One region of the Vogesella sp. LIG4 genome, then DNA from elsewhere that is predicted to be linked to it. Evidence: riboswitches for the same ligand, from Rfam matches in the RefSeq annotation. Region 1 holds a riboswitch; the other holds the start of a gene.
What was found. A riboswitch is a leader RNA that binds a small molecule or an ion and turns the genes downstream of it on or off. The one in region 1 is predicted to bind cobalamin.

Region 1 (7,684 bases):
GGCGCGATAGCGTGCAACCAGCTCCTGCCCGGCACGCAAAGTCTGCCAATCGACAAATAGCTGGAAGCGTAGCAAGGGGGCAGGCAATCCCAGTACCGTCAGCAGATCACCGGTGAAGTCGACAATGTGATCGCTATAGCCATAACAAATGCGGGGATCCAGATCGATACGCAAACCACGGTCTGTGCCATGGCGACCACAATGATTAAGCAGGTGCAATACCCGAACCAGCTTGAGCAAAGCCAGTATTTTCTGCTCCGTGTAATTCATGGCAAACAGCCAGCCTGCCGGAATGGACTGCCCGAACTGCCCATAAATGCGCAAGCGCGCTGCATAGTGTGAAAACCGCTCTTGCTGCGATTCCCTGCACACAACTGCAAAAAAATCGCTTGCCAATAACCAGCCATCGAACTCGGCAAATACTTCCTGTTCGTTCCAGTGCAAACGCACGGGGCATGGCATATTGGCGAGTATTTGCCGACAGTGCTCAATATGTGCCGGCTGAAAACCTGCCGGATAAGAACGAGCTTGCTTGAAGCGTTTCATGACATGGCTTGTATGGTTTCAGGCGGTAACTGTAACCAATTCAAGTCGCCACATTTATATGAATACCTGCAAAGCATTGCACCACGCCGTGTTGGGCAGATATCCCCGGAGCGGCCCTGGCCAGTGCCCTCGCCCGCGAACTCGCGGCATGCCAAGTGAGATCTGTTGCCCGCTGCCACCGTCACCCGGGCGGCATCAGCCCGGCGGTGGGCGCCGGCGTGGGGCGGGAATGTCTACAGAAGCCGGGGCAGTCCAGCCCTAGATGCGATGAAGGCAGGCACTCAGCTGCAGGCAAAGCCACAGCCTGCCGGAAGATGCTCGGCAAGCTGTTCCAGCTTGAGGTGCTGTTCGAGCATGTCGGCCAGGCGATCGATATGCGCGTCCCGTTCGGCGCGGTAGTCATGCGCCGCCGGCTGCTGCAGCCCGGCCCAGCGCAGCAAGGCCTGGCAAGCCTCCGGGTGGTCGAACAGGCCATGCAGGTAGCTGCCCAGCACCTGGCCGTCGGCAGACACCGCACCGTCACAGCCGCCGGCCAGCGTGACAGCCGGCTTATCCAGCGCCGGGCCGCTCGACACGCCCATGTGTATCTCGTAGCCACTGACCGCGGCATCGGCGAATGCCAGCCGCCCCTCCACCCGCTCCAGCCGCTTGTGCGCGGTCAGCGTGGTTTCCATATCGAGCAGGCCGAGTCCGGGCGAGCTGCCGGCGGCGCTTTCCAGCCCCAGCGGGTCGTGCAGCTGTTTACCCAGCATCTGGTAACCGCCGCAGATGCCGATCAGCTTGCCGCCGTAGCGCAGGTGACGCTGGATGGCCGGCTCCCAGCCGTTGGCGCGCAGCCAGTCCAGGTCGTGGCGCACGTTCTTGCTACCGGGCAGCACAATCAGGTCGGCCGGCGGGATCGTTTCCCCGGCACGCACCACGCTCACCGTCACCTGCGGGTGCAGCCGTAGCGCATCGAAATCGGTGTGATTACTCAAACGGGGCAGCGCCGGCACCACCACGCGCAAGCGCTGCGCGGCGCCCGCTGCCGGCAACGCGGCGCCCTGGCTCAGGCTGTCCTCGGCTTCGATATGCAGCCCCTGCAGATACGGCAGCACGCCCAGCACCGGCTTGCCGGTATGTTGTTCCAGCCAGTCTATGCCGGGTTGCAGCAGGGCCACGTCGCCGCGAAAGCGGTTGATCACCAGCCCCACCACCCTGGCCTGCTCGCTCGGCGACAACAGCGCCAGTGTGCCCACCAGGTGGGCAAACACCCCGCCGCGGTCGATGTCGGCCACCAGCAGCACCGGGCAATCCACCGCCTCGGCAAAGCCCATATTGGCGATATCACCCTCGCGCAGGTTGATCTCGGCCGGGCTGCCCGCCCCCTCCACCACCACGAACTGGTACTGTGCGGCCAACCTTTGATGCGACTCCAGCACTGCCTGCATCGCCTGCGGCTTGTAGGCGTGGTAGCTGACGGCATCCATGTTCGACAGCACCTTCCCCTGCACGATCACCTGCGAGCCGGTATTGCTGTTGGGCTTGAGCAGGATGGGGTTCATGTCGGTGTGCGGTTCGATGCCGCAGGCCAGCGCCTGCACCGCCTGCGAGCGGCCAATCTCGCCACCGTCCACCGTCACCGCGCTGTTGAGCGCCATATTCTGCGGTTTGAACGGGGCCACCCGGATGCCTCGTCGCGCCAGGAGGCGGCACAGCCCGGTGGCAAGCGTGCTCTTACCGGCATCGGATGTGGTCCCCATGATCATCAGGGTTTTGGCTGGCATGGCTAAACTCCGTACGCTTTTTCGGGCATTGGCCCTAGAATTGCGGTCTTTCGATTCGGCTGTCGGTAGCCAGATCGCGCCCCAGGCGCGGCAGCACCGACCAGAAAGGCCGAGATTATATAGGCGCATCCGGTGTTCACTTCCGTTTTTCTGCTGCTGGCGGTACTGCTCGACAAACTGCTGGGCGAGCCGCGCCGCTGGCATCCGCTGGTGGGTTTCGGCAGCCTGGTGCGGCGCGTCGAGGCGGCGCTCTACCCGGCCGACCCCGACCCCGACCACGCATCCATGCTGCAAATGCGGCTGCGCGGCGTGCTCGGCATTGCCATGCTGCTGTTGCCGTTCAGCCTGCTGGCGGCCCTGCTGGCGCGGCTGCCCTACCTTGGCGGCGTTGCCAGCGTCGTGCTGCTCTACCTCGCCATTGGCACCAGGAGCCTGGGCCAGCACGCGCAGGCGGTGGTCGATGCGCTGCACGGCGACGATCTGCCGCTGGCCCGCCAGCGGGTCGGCATGATCGTCAGCCGCGAAACCGCCACCCTGGCCGCACCGGACGTAGCGCGCGCCACCATTGAATCGGTACTGGAAAACGGCAGCGACGCGGTGTTCGCCGCGGTGTTCTGGTTCCTGCTGCTGGGCGCGCCGGGTGTGGTGCTGTACCGGCTCGCCAATACCCTGGACGCAATGTGGGGCTACAAAAACCAGCGCTACCTGCACTTTGGCTGGGCCGCAGCACGCTTTGACGACGTGATGAACTACATCCCGGCCCGGCTCACCGCCCTGACCTACATCGTTCTTGGCAATCTCCGCGACGGCTGGCGCTGCTGGCGCCAGCAGGCGCCTACCTGGTACAGCCCGAACGCCGGCCCGGTAATGGCCGCCGGCGCCGGGTCGCTCGGCGTGATGCTGGGTGGCGCCGCCCGCTACCACGGCAGCCTGAAGCAGCGCCCGGCGCTGGGGGTTGGCCGCATGCCCGGCACGCACGACATCAGCCGCGCGATGCGGCTGGTCGACCACGGCCTGTGGCTGTGGGTGGCGCTCGCCCTCGCCGGAGGGTGGCTGCATGCTTGACCATGGTGGCGGCATCCTGGCGGCGGCGCACCGCTACGGCATCCCGCTCGGGGACTGGCTGGACCTGTCCACCGGGCTGAACCCGCAGGGCTGGCCGGTGCCCGCCCTGCCGGCAAGCTGCTGGCAACGGCTGCCGGAAGAAAACGATGGCCTGGAGGCCGCCGCCGCGGCCTACTACGGCAGCGATGCGCTACTGCCGGTGGCCGGCTCGCAGCCGGCAATCCAGGCGCTGCCGCTGCTGCGCCCGCGCGGCGTTGTCGGCATGCTGGCCACCAGCTACGCCGAGCACGCCCACGCCTGGCAGCGGCGCGGGCACCAGGTGCTGCGCCTGGCGCCGGATGAGCTGGAAGCGGCCGTCGATGCCGTCGATGTGCTGCTGCTGGTCAACCCCAACAACCCGACCGGCTGGCACGCGCCGGCCAGCCAGCTGAACCGCTGGCGCGAGCGGCTGGCGGCCCGTGGCGGCTGGCTGGTGGTAGACGAGGCATTCATGGACTGCACGCCGGACAACAGCCTGCTGCCCTTCATCGGCGCAACGGGCCTGGTGGTGCTGCGCTCGATAGGCAAGTTCTTTGGCCTGGCCGGCGCGCGCGCCGGCTTCGTGTTCGCCTGGCCCGAGCTGCTTGCGCAGCTGCGTGAGGAACTGGGGCCGTGGACGCTGGCCGGCCCGGCGCGGCAGGCGGTGAAGGCGGCACTGCAGGACACCGCCTGGCAGCACGACACCCGGCTGCGCCTGGCGCACGACAGCGCCCGGCTTGGCGCCATGCTGCGCCAGCATAGCCTGGTGCCGGACGGCAGCAGCGCGCTGTTCCAGTGGCTGCGGCACCCGCAGGCGGCGGTGCTGCACGATGCCCTCGCCCGCTGCGGCGTGCTGTGCCGGTATTTCGCCGAATCGTCCAGCCTGCGCTTCGGCCTGCCGGCCGGCGAGGCCGACTGGCAAAGACTGCAGGCCGCGCTGGCAGCCATCGGCCCGCTGCTCCACCCGGAGCAGGATTCACAAGCCAGGCCCCATCACGTATCATCCGCCGCTGCAAATGATGGTGCCCGTAAAGGGTGAAACGGGAATGCGGTGAGATACCGCAGCTGCCCCCGCAACTGTAAGTGACGAGCCTGCGTCACATGCCACTGGGCCCGGCCCGGGAAGGCGACGCAAGGCAATGACGCACGAGCCAGGAGACCGGCCATTATCTTCAGTCGACGTGGGTTGAAACCGGGCGGGGTGTACCGGGGGATAGCAACACGCGGCCACAGCTGGTCGTCTTGTCCTTACTCGCGGCGATGTTCCTACCAGGGGACCCCAATATGGCCAAGCCATTGCCGCGCCCACTTTCGTTTCATGCCGTTTCCACCCGCCGCGCCTCGGCCCTGATGCTAACCGGGCTGCTTGCGGCCAACCTGCTCGCCTGGGCCTGGGCGCTGACTGCCTTCGCCGGCCAACCCACCCTGCTTGCCACCGCGCTGCTGGCCTACCTGTTCGGCCTGCGCCATGCCGTCGACCCCGACCATATCGCCGCCATCGACAATGTGGTGCGCAAGCTGATGCAGGACGGCCAGCGCCCGCTGGCGGTCGGCTTCTTCTTTTCCATCGGCCATTCAACGCTGATCCTGCTGGCGGTGGCGGTGATCGTCAGCACCACCGCCGCGCTGCAAAGCCGCTTCGGCGCCTTCCGCGAACTGGGCGGCGTCGTGTCCATCGGCGTGTCGGCCTTCTTCCTGCTGGCCATCGCCGTCACCAACCTGGTGATCCTCAAGGGGGTGTGGCGCAGCTTCCAGCGCGTGAAGCGCGGCGAGGCCGTCAGCGAGGAGGAAATGGACATGCTGCTGGCCGGGCATGGTTTTCTCGCCCGCCTGTTCCGCCCGCTGTTCCGGCTGGTGACCCGCAGCTGGCACATGTTCCCCATCGGCTTCCTGTTCGGGCTCGGCTTTGACACCGCTACCGAGATCGGCCTGTTCTCGGTATCCGCCTCGCACGCATCGCATGGCAGCTCGCTGTGGTCGGTAATGGTGTTCCCGGTGCTGTTCACCGTCGGCATGGCACTCGTCGACACGCTGGACAGCATGCTGATGGTCGGCGCCTACGGCTGGGCCTTCGTCAACCCGGTGCGCAAGATCTGGTACAACCTGACCATCACCACCGTGTCGGTGCTGGTCGCCTTCGGCATCGGCGGCCTGGAGGCACTCGGCCTGCTGGCCAACCAGCTGCAACTCACCGGCGCGTTCTGGGACGTGGTAGCCACCATGAACCAGAGCCTCGCCAATTTCGGCTACCTGGTGATAGGCGTGTTTCTCGCCAGCTGGGCAATATCGGCCGCCATCTACAAATGGCGCGGCTACGACCTGCGCTACGGCAACATCCGGAACAGCCAATGAGAACCCACTACAAACACGTGCTGATGTGCACCGGCCCGCGCTGCACCGAGAACGGCGCCACCGCCGAGGCGATGTTCAAGCTGCTCGGCCAGAGCATAGACGCCTGCGACGGCCTGCGCGTGAAGCGCACCCGCACCCACTGCTTCGCGGTATGCAAGGAAGGCCCCATCGTGGCGGTGTACCCGGACGGCGTCTGGTACCGCCGGGTGGACGCCGCCGCCATCCAGCGCATCGTCAGCGAACACCTGCGTGACGACTGCCCGGTGGAGCCGCTGATCTTCCACCGGCTTGGCATCGGCGATATCGACGCGGAGGAGCAGCCATGAGCGCCCGCATCGTACTGCTTAGCCACGCCGGCACCGACCTGTCGGCGCTGGCGCGCGCCCGCGCGCTGCTGCCGGACGACTTTGCCGCCGTCGAGGCGGTGAACCTGCAAACCGTGGACAGCCCGGCGCGCATGGAAGCGCTGCTCGGCTCAACGTTGGCCGCAGCACGCGTGCTGCTGGTGCGCCTGCTCGGCCGCGCCAGCGCCGTGCCCGGCTTTGACGCGCTGCGCCGCGACGCCGAGGCGAACGGCCGCGCGCTGATCGTGGTCAGCGGCACCGGCGAGCCGGACCCGGAACTGGCGGCGCTGTGCAGCGTGCCGCCGGCACTGCAGCACGAGGCCACTGCTTACCTGCAGGCGGGCGGCACCGCCAATATGGCGCAGCTCTTGCGCTGCCTGTCCGACCGGCTGCTGATGACCGGCTGCGGCTACCTGCCGCCGGCGGCGCTGCCCGATCACGGCATCTACCACCCGGAGCTGGCGGGCCTGGCCACGCTGGATGACTGGCAGGCAGTCTGCAACCCTGCCTGGCCAACCGTGGGCATCACCTTCTACCGGGCGCACTGGCTGTCCGGCAACACCCGCTTCATCGACCAGCTGGTCGATGCGCTGGCCGAGCGCCAGCTCAACGCGCTGCCGGTGTACACCGCCTCGCTGCGCACGCTGGGCGCATCCGGCCTGCCGGCGGCGCTGGACTTCTTCGCCGACGGCGATGCCAGCCGTATCGATGCGCTGATCAATACCACCTCGTTCGCCATGGGCGATGTGAATGCCGACGGCCCCACCGCGGCCGGCTGGTCGGTGGCAGCGTTCGAGCGGCTGGACCTGCCGGTGATCCAGGCCATCACCAGCAGCATGACCATGGCGCAGTGGCAGGCGTCCGAGCGCGGCCTCAACCCGCTCGACACCGCGATGAACGTGGCGCTGCCGGAGTTCGACGGCCGCATCATCGGCGTGCCGATCTCGTTCAAGCACGAGCAGGACGAAACCGAATACGCGCCGCTGCCGGACCGGGCGCGCCGCGTGGCCGGCATTGCCGCGCGCCAGGTGGCGCTGCGCCGCACGCCAAACGACAAGAAGCGCATCGCCTTCATCTTCACCAACTCCAACAGCAAGGCCTCGCAGATCGGCAACGCCGTCGGCCTGGACTCCCCGGCCTCGCTGTTCGCCCTGCTGCACGCCATGCGCGAGGCGGGCTACCACCTACCCGACCTGCCCGAATCGAGCGACGCGCTGATCCACACCCTGATCGACCGCGGCGCCTACGACGAGGACTACCTCACCGCCACGCAACTACAGCAGGCGGTGGCCAGCGTACCGGCGGCGCGCTATGCCGAGTGGTTCGCCCAGCTGCCACCCGCGCTGCAGGACAAGATGCAGCAGCGCTGGGGCGCGGCGCCGGGCCAGGCCTATGTGCACGACAACAAACTGGTGTTCGCCGGCCTGGAATACGGCAACGCCTTCGTGGCGCTGCAGCCGCCGCGCGGCTACGGCATGGACCCGGACGCGATCTACCACACCCCCGACCTGCCGCCCACTCACCACTACTACGCGCTGTACTGCTGGCTGCGCGACGACTGGCGCGCCGACGCCATCGTGCACGTCGGCAAGC
Region 2 (7,684 bases), 1.8 Mb from region 1:
GACATCTCCAAGCCGCCATCGCCCAATTTTGTCTTGAGCAGATCGTGGGCGATATTCAGCGCCGCCATGATGGCCACCTTGTCGGCATCCATCACCCGGCCGCCGGCCTGGATGGTGTCGATTTTCTCGGCCAGGAGCCGCACCGCCTGCTCCAGCGTTTCGCGCTCTTCCGGCGGCGTGCCGATGGTGAACTGACGACCCAGCAGGGTCACGTCGATCTGAACCACATCGCTCATGCCTCTTCCTCCCTGGGCAGGCGGTCGATCAGCGCCGCCACACGGTGGCGGGTTTCTTCCAGCGCGAATTTCAGCTCGGCATTGTCGCGCAAGGCATCGCCCAGCGCGGCGGAAAGGCGGCCATTTTGCGCATCCAGCTCATGCACGCGCGCAATCAGCGCGGCGACACGGCTTTCCAGATAGTCGAGTTCTTGTTCCATGGCGGCGAGGATAACGGGGCGTCAGGAGGGCGTCAAACCCAGCTTGCGGCGGGCGGTGTTCAACACCTCGCACACGCTGGCAGCGCCCTGCAACAGCCGTGGGCCGGGCCGGCTGACCGGGTCGGCCGGCAGGCTGAACAGCAGGCCGTCACGCACTGCCGGCAGCTGCGGCCAGGCCTGCCAACGGCGGCGCAGCTCACTATCCAGCCCCAGCATCACCTGTGGTTTTGCCGCCAATACCGCCTCGGTGCTGACCTGCGGCGCCGCCAGCGGCAGCGTGCCGAATACATTGCTGCCACCGCACAGCGGCAGCAATGCACCAAGAAAACTCCGGCTGCTGACGGTAAACAGCGGGTTGTCGCCCACCTGCACAAACACCCGCAGCGCCGCTGCCGGGCGGTAGCGCTGTTTCAGCTGCGCCAGCCCGTTCTCGAAGCGCCCGGCCGCCGCTTCGGCGCCGGCAACATGCCCGCTCAGCTTGCCGAGCCGGCGCATTTCCGCCGCCACGTCCGGCAGCGCCACCGGGGCGCTGACGTACACCGGCACGCCCAGCTCGCGCAGCCGGGTCAGCTCGCGGCCATTGTTGCCGTCGCGCCAGGCCAGCACCAGGTCCGGCTTCTGCCGCAGCACGGCCTCCAGGCTCACGCCGCTGTAGCCGCCCACCCGCGGCAGCTGCCGCGCCGCCGGCGGGTAGTCGCTGTAATCCACCGCGCCAACCAGCAGGCGCTCGGCGCCGATGGCGTACATGTCCTCCACCAGATGCGGCGACAGTGCCACGATGCGCTGCGCCGGGTGCGGCAAGGTAACCGCCAGCCCCAGGCCGTCGCGCACACTGAGCTGGGCCATGGCCGGCAAGGCTGCCAGCCCGCATGCGGCCAACAGCAGCCGCTTCATGCCGGCCCCTTCAGGCGCAAAGGTTGGCCGCAAGCAACCAGCGTCACCAGCGGGCAGATCGCCGCCAGCTCCTGGTTCAGCCAGCCCAGTTCGTCCACGAACACGCGGGTTTCCTCGCCCAGCGGTATCACGCCCCAGCCGATCTCGTTGCTCACCAGCAACACGCTGGCCGGCGTTTCCGCCAGCGCCTGCAGCAAGGCGGCACGTTGCTGCGGCCAGCCATCGCGGTCAAAGCGGCCATCCATGCCGAAGAAGCGCATCAGCCACATGCCCATGCAATCGACCAGCAACAATTCGTCCGGCACTGCCGCCGCCAGTACTGCGGCCAGTTCGCGCCCGGGCTCGGCCAGCTGCCAGGAGGCCGGCCGCCGGGCCTGATGGTGGACGATACGCGCGGCGAACGCCTCGTCACCGGCACGCCGCTCGGCAGTAGCCACGTAACGCACCGGCCCGGCATGGGCCAGCGCCAGCTGCTCGGCATGGCGGCTCTTGCCGCTGCGGGCGCCGCCGGTGATGAGGTGTTTCATGGCGCGATCAGTAGCTCAGGGTCAGCGAAGCCTGCATGGTACGCCCGCTGCCTGGGAGCAGGTCATACTTGCCAGTGCTGCCGATATTGTCTTCCCTGTAGCCATAGCTGGCGTAGCGCTTGTCGAGCAGGTTGTTCACCGCCAGGCTCACATCGACATGCTTGCTGTACTGGTGGCTGAGCTTGAGGTTGACCAGGGTGTAGGCGGACAGCTGGGTGGCGAACTGGTTGGCCTCATCGTTATCCATGCGCTGCTTGCCGACATACTGCAGTTCCAGTCCAACACGGGTGGCCTGCTGCGGCAGCCAGGTCAGGCCGACATTGGCCAGCCAGTGCGGCACCATCGGCACGGTATTGCCAGCCAGGTCCACACCACCAGCCACACCGGAACGGAAGGTGGCCTGCTGCCAGGTCAGATTGCCGTTCAGCTGCCACTGCGGCGCCAGTTGGGTCTTGCCTTCCAGCTCCACGCCCTGCCGACGGGTCGGGTCGAGGTTGACGTTGAAATAGCTTAACGGGTTGTAATGAATTTCGTTGTTCAGGTCGTAACGGAACAGTGCGGCACGCACGCTGCTGCCCCCTTGCAGCCAGGCCACACCGACTTCCTTGTCATGTGAGACCTGCGGCAACAGCGGCGGCGCCGCAGCATAAGACTGTTCATCAGCATTAGCGATACGGAAACTCTGTCCCAGCTTGGCGTACACATCCAGCGACGGAGTCAATGCCTGTCGGATACCCAGTTGCCAGGCATTCAGTTCCTGCTGCTTCTGGTAACTGTGACTCGGTGAGCTGAGGTTGCTTACATCGTCGTCCACATGCTGGTTGCGCACCCCCACATTCACGGTGGTGCCGGCCTGCGGGCGCAGCAGTGCGTCGGCAAATACACCTAACAACTGTTGCTTGATGCGACTGGTCGCATAAGTACCATCTACGTCTGTGGCGGAATTCTGTCCATCCACGCCCACGGCCAAGCGGTGAGCCCCCAGCTCGCGCTCGTAGCGCAGGCTAGTGTTAGTTTCGTCAGCGCTGCGCTGGTCGTGTGCACTGCCCCAGTTGGTAAAGGTGTTTTTATGCCTCTGCGCGAGATCGAAATACACCAAGCCACCGGCCAACTCCTGTCGAGCTTGCAGGCCATAGTCCTGAGCCCGGGTTTCGGCGTAGTCATTGGGGCTGCTGGTTCCCCGCGAGTCCGACGCAAACTGGTTGATACCCGCGGCTGGATCGATTTGCCTGCCCCCCGGCAGGCGCAAACCCTGGTTGCTGTTGCGGGCGTAGAAGCGCACATCGCCGCCATCGTGGCGCCAGGTAGCGCTGATGCCGCCGTTGTCGTTGCGCTCGGCATTGTTACGGCGATAGTTATCACCGGTCATCGACTGCACGTAGGCATCCAGCGCCACCTGCGCGCTGGCCTGATGCACCGCCACGTCCAGCTGCTTCAGGTCCTGGCTGCCCATGGTGAAGGTGGCACGTACGCTGGGCTGATCCTTGAAGCCGTTGCGGGTGATGATGTTGACCACGCCGCCGGTGGTGCCGCCACCATAGGCCACCGCGCCACTGCCACGTACCACCTCAATGCGCTCGATCGCCTGCAGCGGAATGCCGGCCAGGTTGGGAACAGCCAAGTCATTGGTATTCTGCTTGACGCCATCCACCAGGATCAGCGTGTTGCTGACACCGGTCACGCCAAAGCCCCGCAGGTCCACCGTACCGCCGCTGGCAGAACCGGACATGTTGAACAGATGTACACCGGCCACGGCGGACAGCAGTTCCTGCACGGTACGGGCCGGGCTGCTGGCGATGTCGGCGGCGGTGATCACGGTAACGTTGGCCGGCAGTTCGCTGGCCTTGTCGGCCACGCGGGTGGCGGTAACCACCACTTCGTCCAGCTGGGTAACGGTAGCGGCCATGGCGGCCGGGGCACAGGCCAGCGCTACCAGCGCAGCCAACGGTTTGGTATTGAACATGTAAGACACACTCCAGGAGGAAAAAACGGAGTGCGGAGAAATACTCGGGACGCACGCAGCGGGCGCTACGAACTGTCGAATCGCCTCCCCGCGATGCTCCAGCAGGGCACGATTCCACGGCGCCCGAATCGCAGGCCGGTCTCCGGGCTCGGCCTTGCGGGGCGACGCCTTCCCGCCCGATGGGCAGTGGCTGTGGTCGCTCCTGGATGACACGCGTCATCAGGCCTTACCGTTGCGGGGGCAGCGCCGGACTTGTACCGACTTCCCGTTTCATCCGGCGGACCAGAGCCTGTTTACGTTCTCGCGAGCCAGGGCGAGACAAGGCGAAAACGGCTGAGGAAGCGGAATTGACATGAAGTCAATGAGCATTCCGAAGACGTTTTCAACGCTGTATCGCCGAAGCGCAGCAGATCGTAAACAGGTTCTTGCACGCCGGACACCTGCAAGGCGCGCATTATACCCGTAGCTGCAGCCCCCCGCCCCCATGCGCGGCGATTTGCTTATTCCAGCGCAAGACAATTGCCAGCGCGCGGAGCCTGCCGTATGGTCGCGCCATCACCCTTAAACGGCCGCTGCGCCGCCTCCATAGCAAGGACATCATGTTCCGCATTCCCGCACCCGATTTCTCCGCCCGCGATGCCGCCAGCGCACGCCAGCAACAACTGACCAAGCCGGCCGGCAGCCTGGGCAAACTGGAGGACCTCGCCATTACCCTGGCCGGCCTGCAGCGCCGCGAGATTCCGCAGCCGCTGAAGCCGGCCATCACCGTGTTTGCCGGCGACCACGGTGTATGCGCCGAAGGTGTGTCCGCCTACCCGCCGGAGGTAACCGGCGCCATGGTGGCCAACTTCGTGCACGGCGGTGCCGCCATCAGCGTGCTGGCACGCTGCAACCAGGCGCGGCTGGAGGTGGTGGATGCCGGCGTGGCCGCCGACCTTGCCGCGCTGCCCATCGTGCACGCCAAGGTGCGCGCCGGTAGCGGCAACATCCGCCGCGAGCCGGCGATGACGGCAGAACAATGCGCGGCAGCGCTGGAGGTTGGCCGCATGGCCGCGCGCCGCGCCATTGCCGATGGCGCCAGCCTGCTGATCGCCGGCGACATGGGCATCGGCAACACCACGCCGTCGGCGGCGCTGATCTGCCGCCTGGGCGGCCACAGCCCGGAGGCCATCGTTGGCCGCGGTACCGGTGTGAACGATGCCGCGCTGGCGCACAAGCGCCAGGTGGTGGCCGACGCGCTGGCGCGCGTGGCGCCGGACCTGGACGGCCAGGCGCTGCTGGCCGAGCTGGGCGGGCTGGAGATCGCCGCCATGGCCGGCTTCTACCTGGAAGGCGCGGCGCAGGGCGTGCCGCTGCTGCTGGACGGCTTCATCAGCACGGCTGCTGCGCTGGTGGCCCAGGCCATCGCCCCGGACATCGCCCCGTGGCTGCTGGCCAGCCACTGCTCGCAGGAAACCGGCCATGCGCTGGCGCTGGCCAGCCTGGGGCTGACGCCGCTGATCGACTTCGGCCTGCGCCTGGGTGAAGGCTCCGGCGCGGCGCTGGCGATTCCGCTGCTGCAACAGGCCATTGCGCTGCACGCCGGCATGGCCACCTTTGCCGAGGCCGGCGTGGCCGGTAAAAACGAGTGAACCCCTACACCCTCACCCTGCTGCGCCACGGCGACATCGACCACCAGGGCCGGCTGGTCGGCAGCAGCGACCTGCCGCTCAACGATGCCGGCCGTGCGGCGATGGCCGCCAGCTGGCAGCGCATCGTGCGCCATGCGCCGGTAAGCTGCATGGCTACCTCGCCGCTGCAGCGCTGCCGCGAGTTTGCCGTGCAGCAGGCACTGGTCAGCGGCGTGCCGCTGCACGTGGTGCCGCTGCTGACCGAATGCGATTTCGGCAGCTGGGAGCTGCGGCCGCTGGCCGATATCGCCGCCGAAACGCCGGACTGGCAGACGTTGCTGGCGCGCGGCCTGCTGACACCGGAAGGCGGCGAGCGCTTCGAGGTGTTCCGCAGCCGGGTGCTGATGGGGTTTGCCGGCTGGATGCGCGAGGCACGCGGCAGCCACCGCGTGCTGATCAGCCACGGCGGCGTGATCAACGTGCTGCTGGCCGAGCTGCTGGGCACCGACTTCAACATCGCCCGCCTGATGGCGGTACAGCGCGGCGGCTTTGCGCAGCTGTCCATCCTCGAAGGCCACCCGGCCTACCTGCTGCGGCTGGAAACGCCGGAGCCGCCCACCTCTTGATGCCACCTTGCGGCCAACCCTGACCTGCCATGCGTTCGCTGATTCTCGCCATCCAGTTCCTGACCCGGCTGCCAACGCCGCAGCTGAAAACCTTCGACCCGGCCTGGCTGGCCGATGCCGCACGCTGGTTCGCCCCGGTAGGCCTGCTGGTCGGCGCGGCGGTATGGCTGGCCGTACTGGCCGGCAGCCTGCTCGACCCGTGGCTGGCGGCGCTGCTGGGCCTGCTGGCCTGGCTGTGGGTAACCGGCGGCCTGCACATCGACGGTCTGGCCGACCTGGCCGACGCGCAAGGCGCCGCGCACCGCTCGCGCGAGCGCTTCCTGGAGGTACTGAAAGACCCGCACCTGGGCAGCTTTGGCGTGCTGGCCATGGCCAGCCAGCTGCTGGCCAAGCTGGTGCTGTTGATGCTGGTGGTGAAGCATGCGCTGCCTTCCCCGGACGCGCTGCGCGTGTCCGGGCTAGCAGCGCTGGCGGCAGGGCTGGCGCCGCTGCTGCTGGTGCCGGCCTGGGCGCGGCTGTTCACCGTGGCGTGGTCCGCCACCCTGCCCAGCCTGGCACCCGGCAGTGGCGAGCGCTTTGCCTGGCGCACGCACTGGGCCAGTTTCTGGCTGAGCGCCGCGCTGCTGGCCGCCGCCTCGTGGTGGCTGGCGCCGGCGCTGCTGCTGGCGCCACTGGCCGGGCTGTGGTGGTGGGCCTATCTGCGGCACAAGCTGGGCGGCATGACCGGCGATTGCCTGGGCGCCGGCATCGAGTTGTGCGAGAGCCTGCTGCTGTTGTTGCTGCTCGTGCATTGAGTCAACACCCATGAAAAAACCGCGCCGTGTCTGCACAGGGCGCGGTTTTTTTATGCGGCCAACGTTGGCCGCGGCGGCGGCTTACAGCTTGCCGGCCACCTTCTTGTTACGCATCAGGCACAGCATGTCACAGGCAATGTGCGCCGCGGCGATGGCGGTGATTTCGCTCTGGTCGTAGCTGGGGGCCACTTCCACCACGTCCATGCCGACGATGTTCAGATCGCCCAGGTTGCGGATGATCTTCAGCGCCTGCGCGGTGGTGAGGCCGCCCGGTACCGGGGTGCCGGTGCCCGGCGCGAAGGACGGGTCCAGGCAGTCGATGTCGAAGGTCACGTACACCGGCGCATCGCCGATGGTCTTCTTGATCTCGGCGATGGTGGCGTCCACGCCGTTGTCATGCACCCACGGTGCGCCCAGCACGTTGATGCCCATGAAATCATCGTTCCAGGTGCGGATGCCGACCTGTACCGATTTCTTCGGGTCTACCAGGCCTTCCTTCACTGCCTTGTAGAACATGGTGCCGTGGTTCAGGCTGTCCGGATCGTCATCCTGCCAGGTATCGCAGTGTGCATCGAAGTGCAATAATGCCAACGGCTTACCATACTTCTCGGCGTGTGCGATCAGCAGCGGGTAGGTAACGAAGTGGTCACCGCCGAAGGTGAGCATCTTGGCGCCGGAGGCCAGGATGGTACGGGCGTGCTCGATGATGGACGGCTTGATGGTGAGCGGGTTGTGCGCGTCGAACCAGCAGTCGCCGTAGTCGATCACCGCCAGGTCATCGAACGGGTCGAAGCCCCACGGGTACGGCTTCAGTTCCGCCAGCTGCACGCTGGC

Region 2: it holds a riboswitch for cobalamin, as region 1 does, so the genes downstream of both, PSELUDRAFT_RS05210 (TonB-dependent receptor) here and PSELUDRAFT_RS15925 (HoxN/HupN/NixA family nickel/cobalt transporter) in region 1, are expected to answer to the same signal.

What each region holds. Positions count from the first base shown of each region.
Region 1 is NZ_LT607802.1:3,432,806-3,440,489, forward strand. It holds gene PSELUDRAFT_RS15905 (EAL domain-containing protein) at 1-546, opposite strand, end outside; gene PSELUDRAFT_RS15910 (cobyric acid synthase) at 828-2,312, opposite strand; gene cbiB (adenosylcobinamide-phosphate synthase CbiB) at 2,445-3,377, shown strand; gene cobD (threonine-phosphate decarboxylase CobD) at 3,370-4,434, shown strand; cobalamin riboswitch at 4,399-4,578, shown strand; gene PSELUDRAFT_RS15925 (HoxN/HupN/NixA family nickel/cobalt transporter) at 4,680-5,747, shown strand; gene PSELUDRAFT_RS15930 (ferredoxin) at 5,744-6,073, shown strand; gene PSELUDRAFT_RS15935 (cobaltochelatase subunit CobN) at 6,070-7,684, shown strand, end outside.
Region 2 is NZ_LT607802.1:1,109,319-1,117,002, forward strand. It holds gene PSELUDRAFT_RS05190 (cell division protein ZapA) at 1-236, opposite strand, end outside; gene PSELUDRAFT_RS05195 (hypothetical protein) at 233-436, opposite strand; gene PSELUDRAFT_RS05200 (cobalamin-binding protein) at 458-1,330, opposite strand; gene cobU (bifunctional adenosylcobinamide kinase/adenosylcobinamide-phosphate guanylyltransferase) at 1,327-1,857, opposite strand; gene PSELUDRAFT_RS05210 (TonB-dependent receptor) at 1,865-3,820, opposite strand; cobalamin riboswitch at 3,936-4,128, opposite strand; gene cobT (nicotinate-nucleotide--dimethylbenzimidazole phosphoribosyltransferase) at 4,420-5,451, shown strand; gene PSELUDRAFT_RS05220 (histidine phosphatase family protein) at 5,448-6,056, shown strand; gene PSELUDRAFT_RS05225 (adenosylcobinamide-GDP ribazoletransferase) at 6,086-6,850, shown strand; gene speB (agmatinase) at 6,932-7,684, opposite strand, start outside.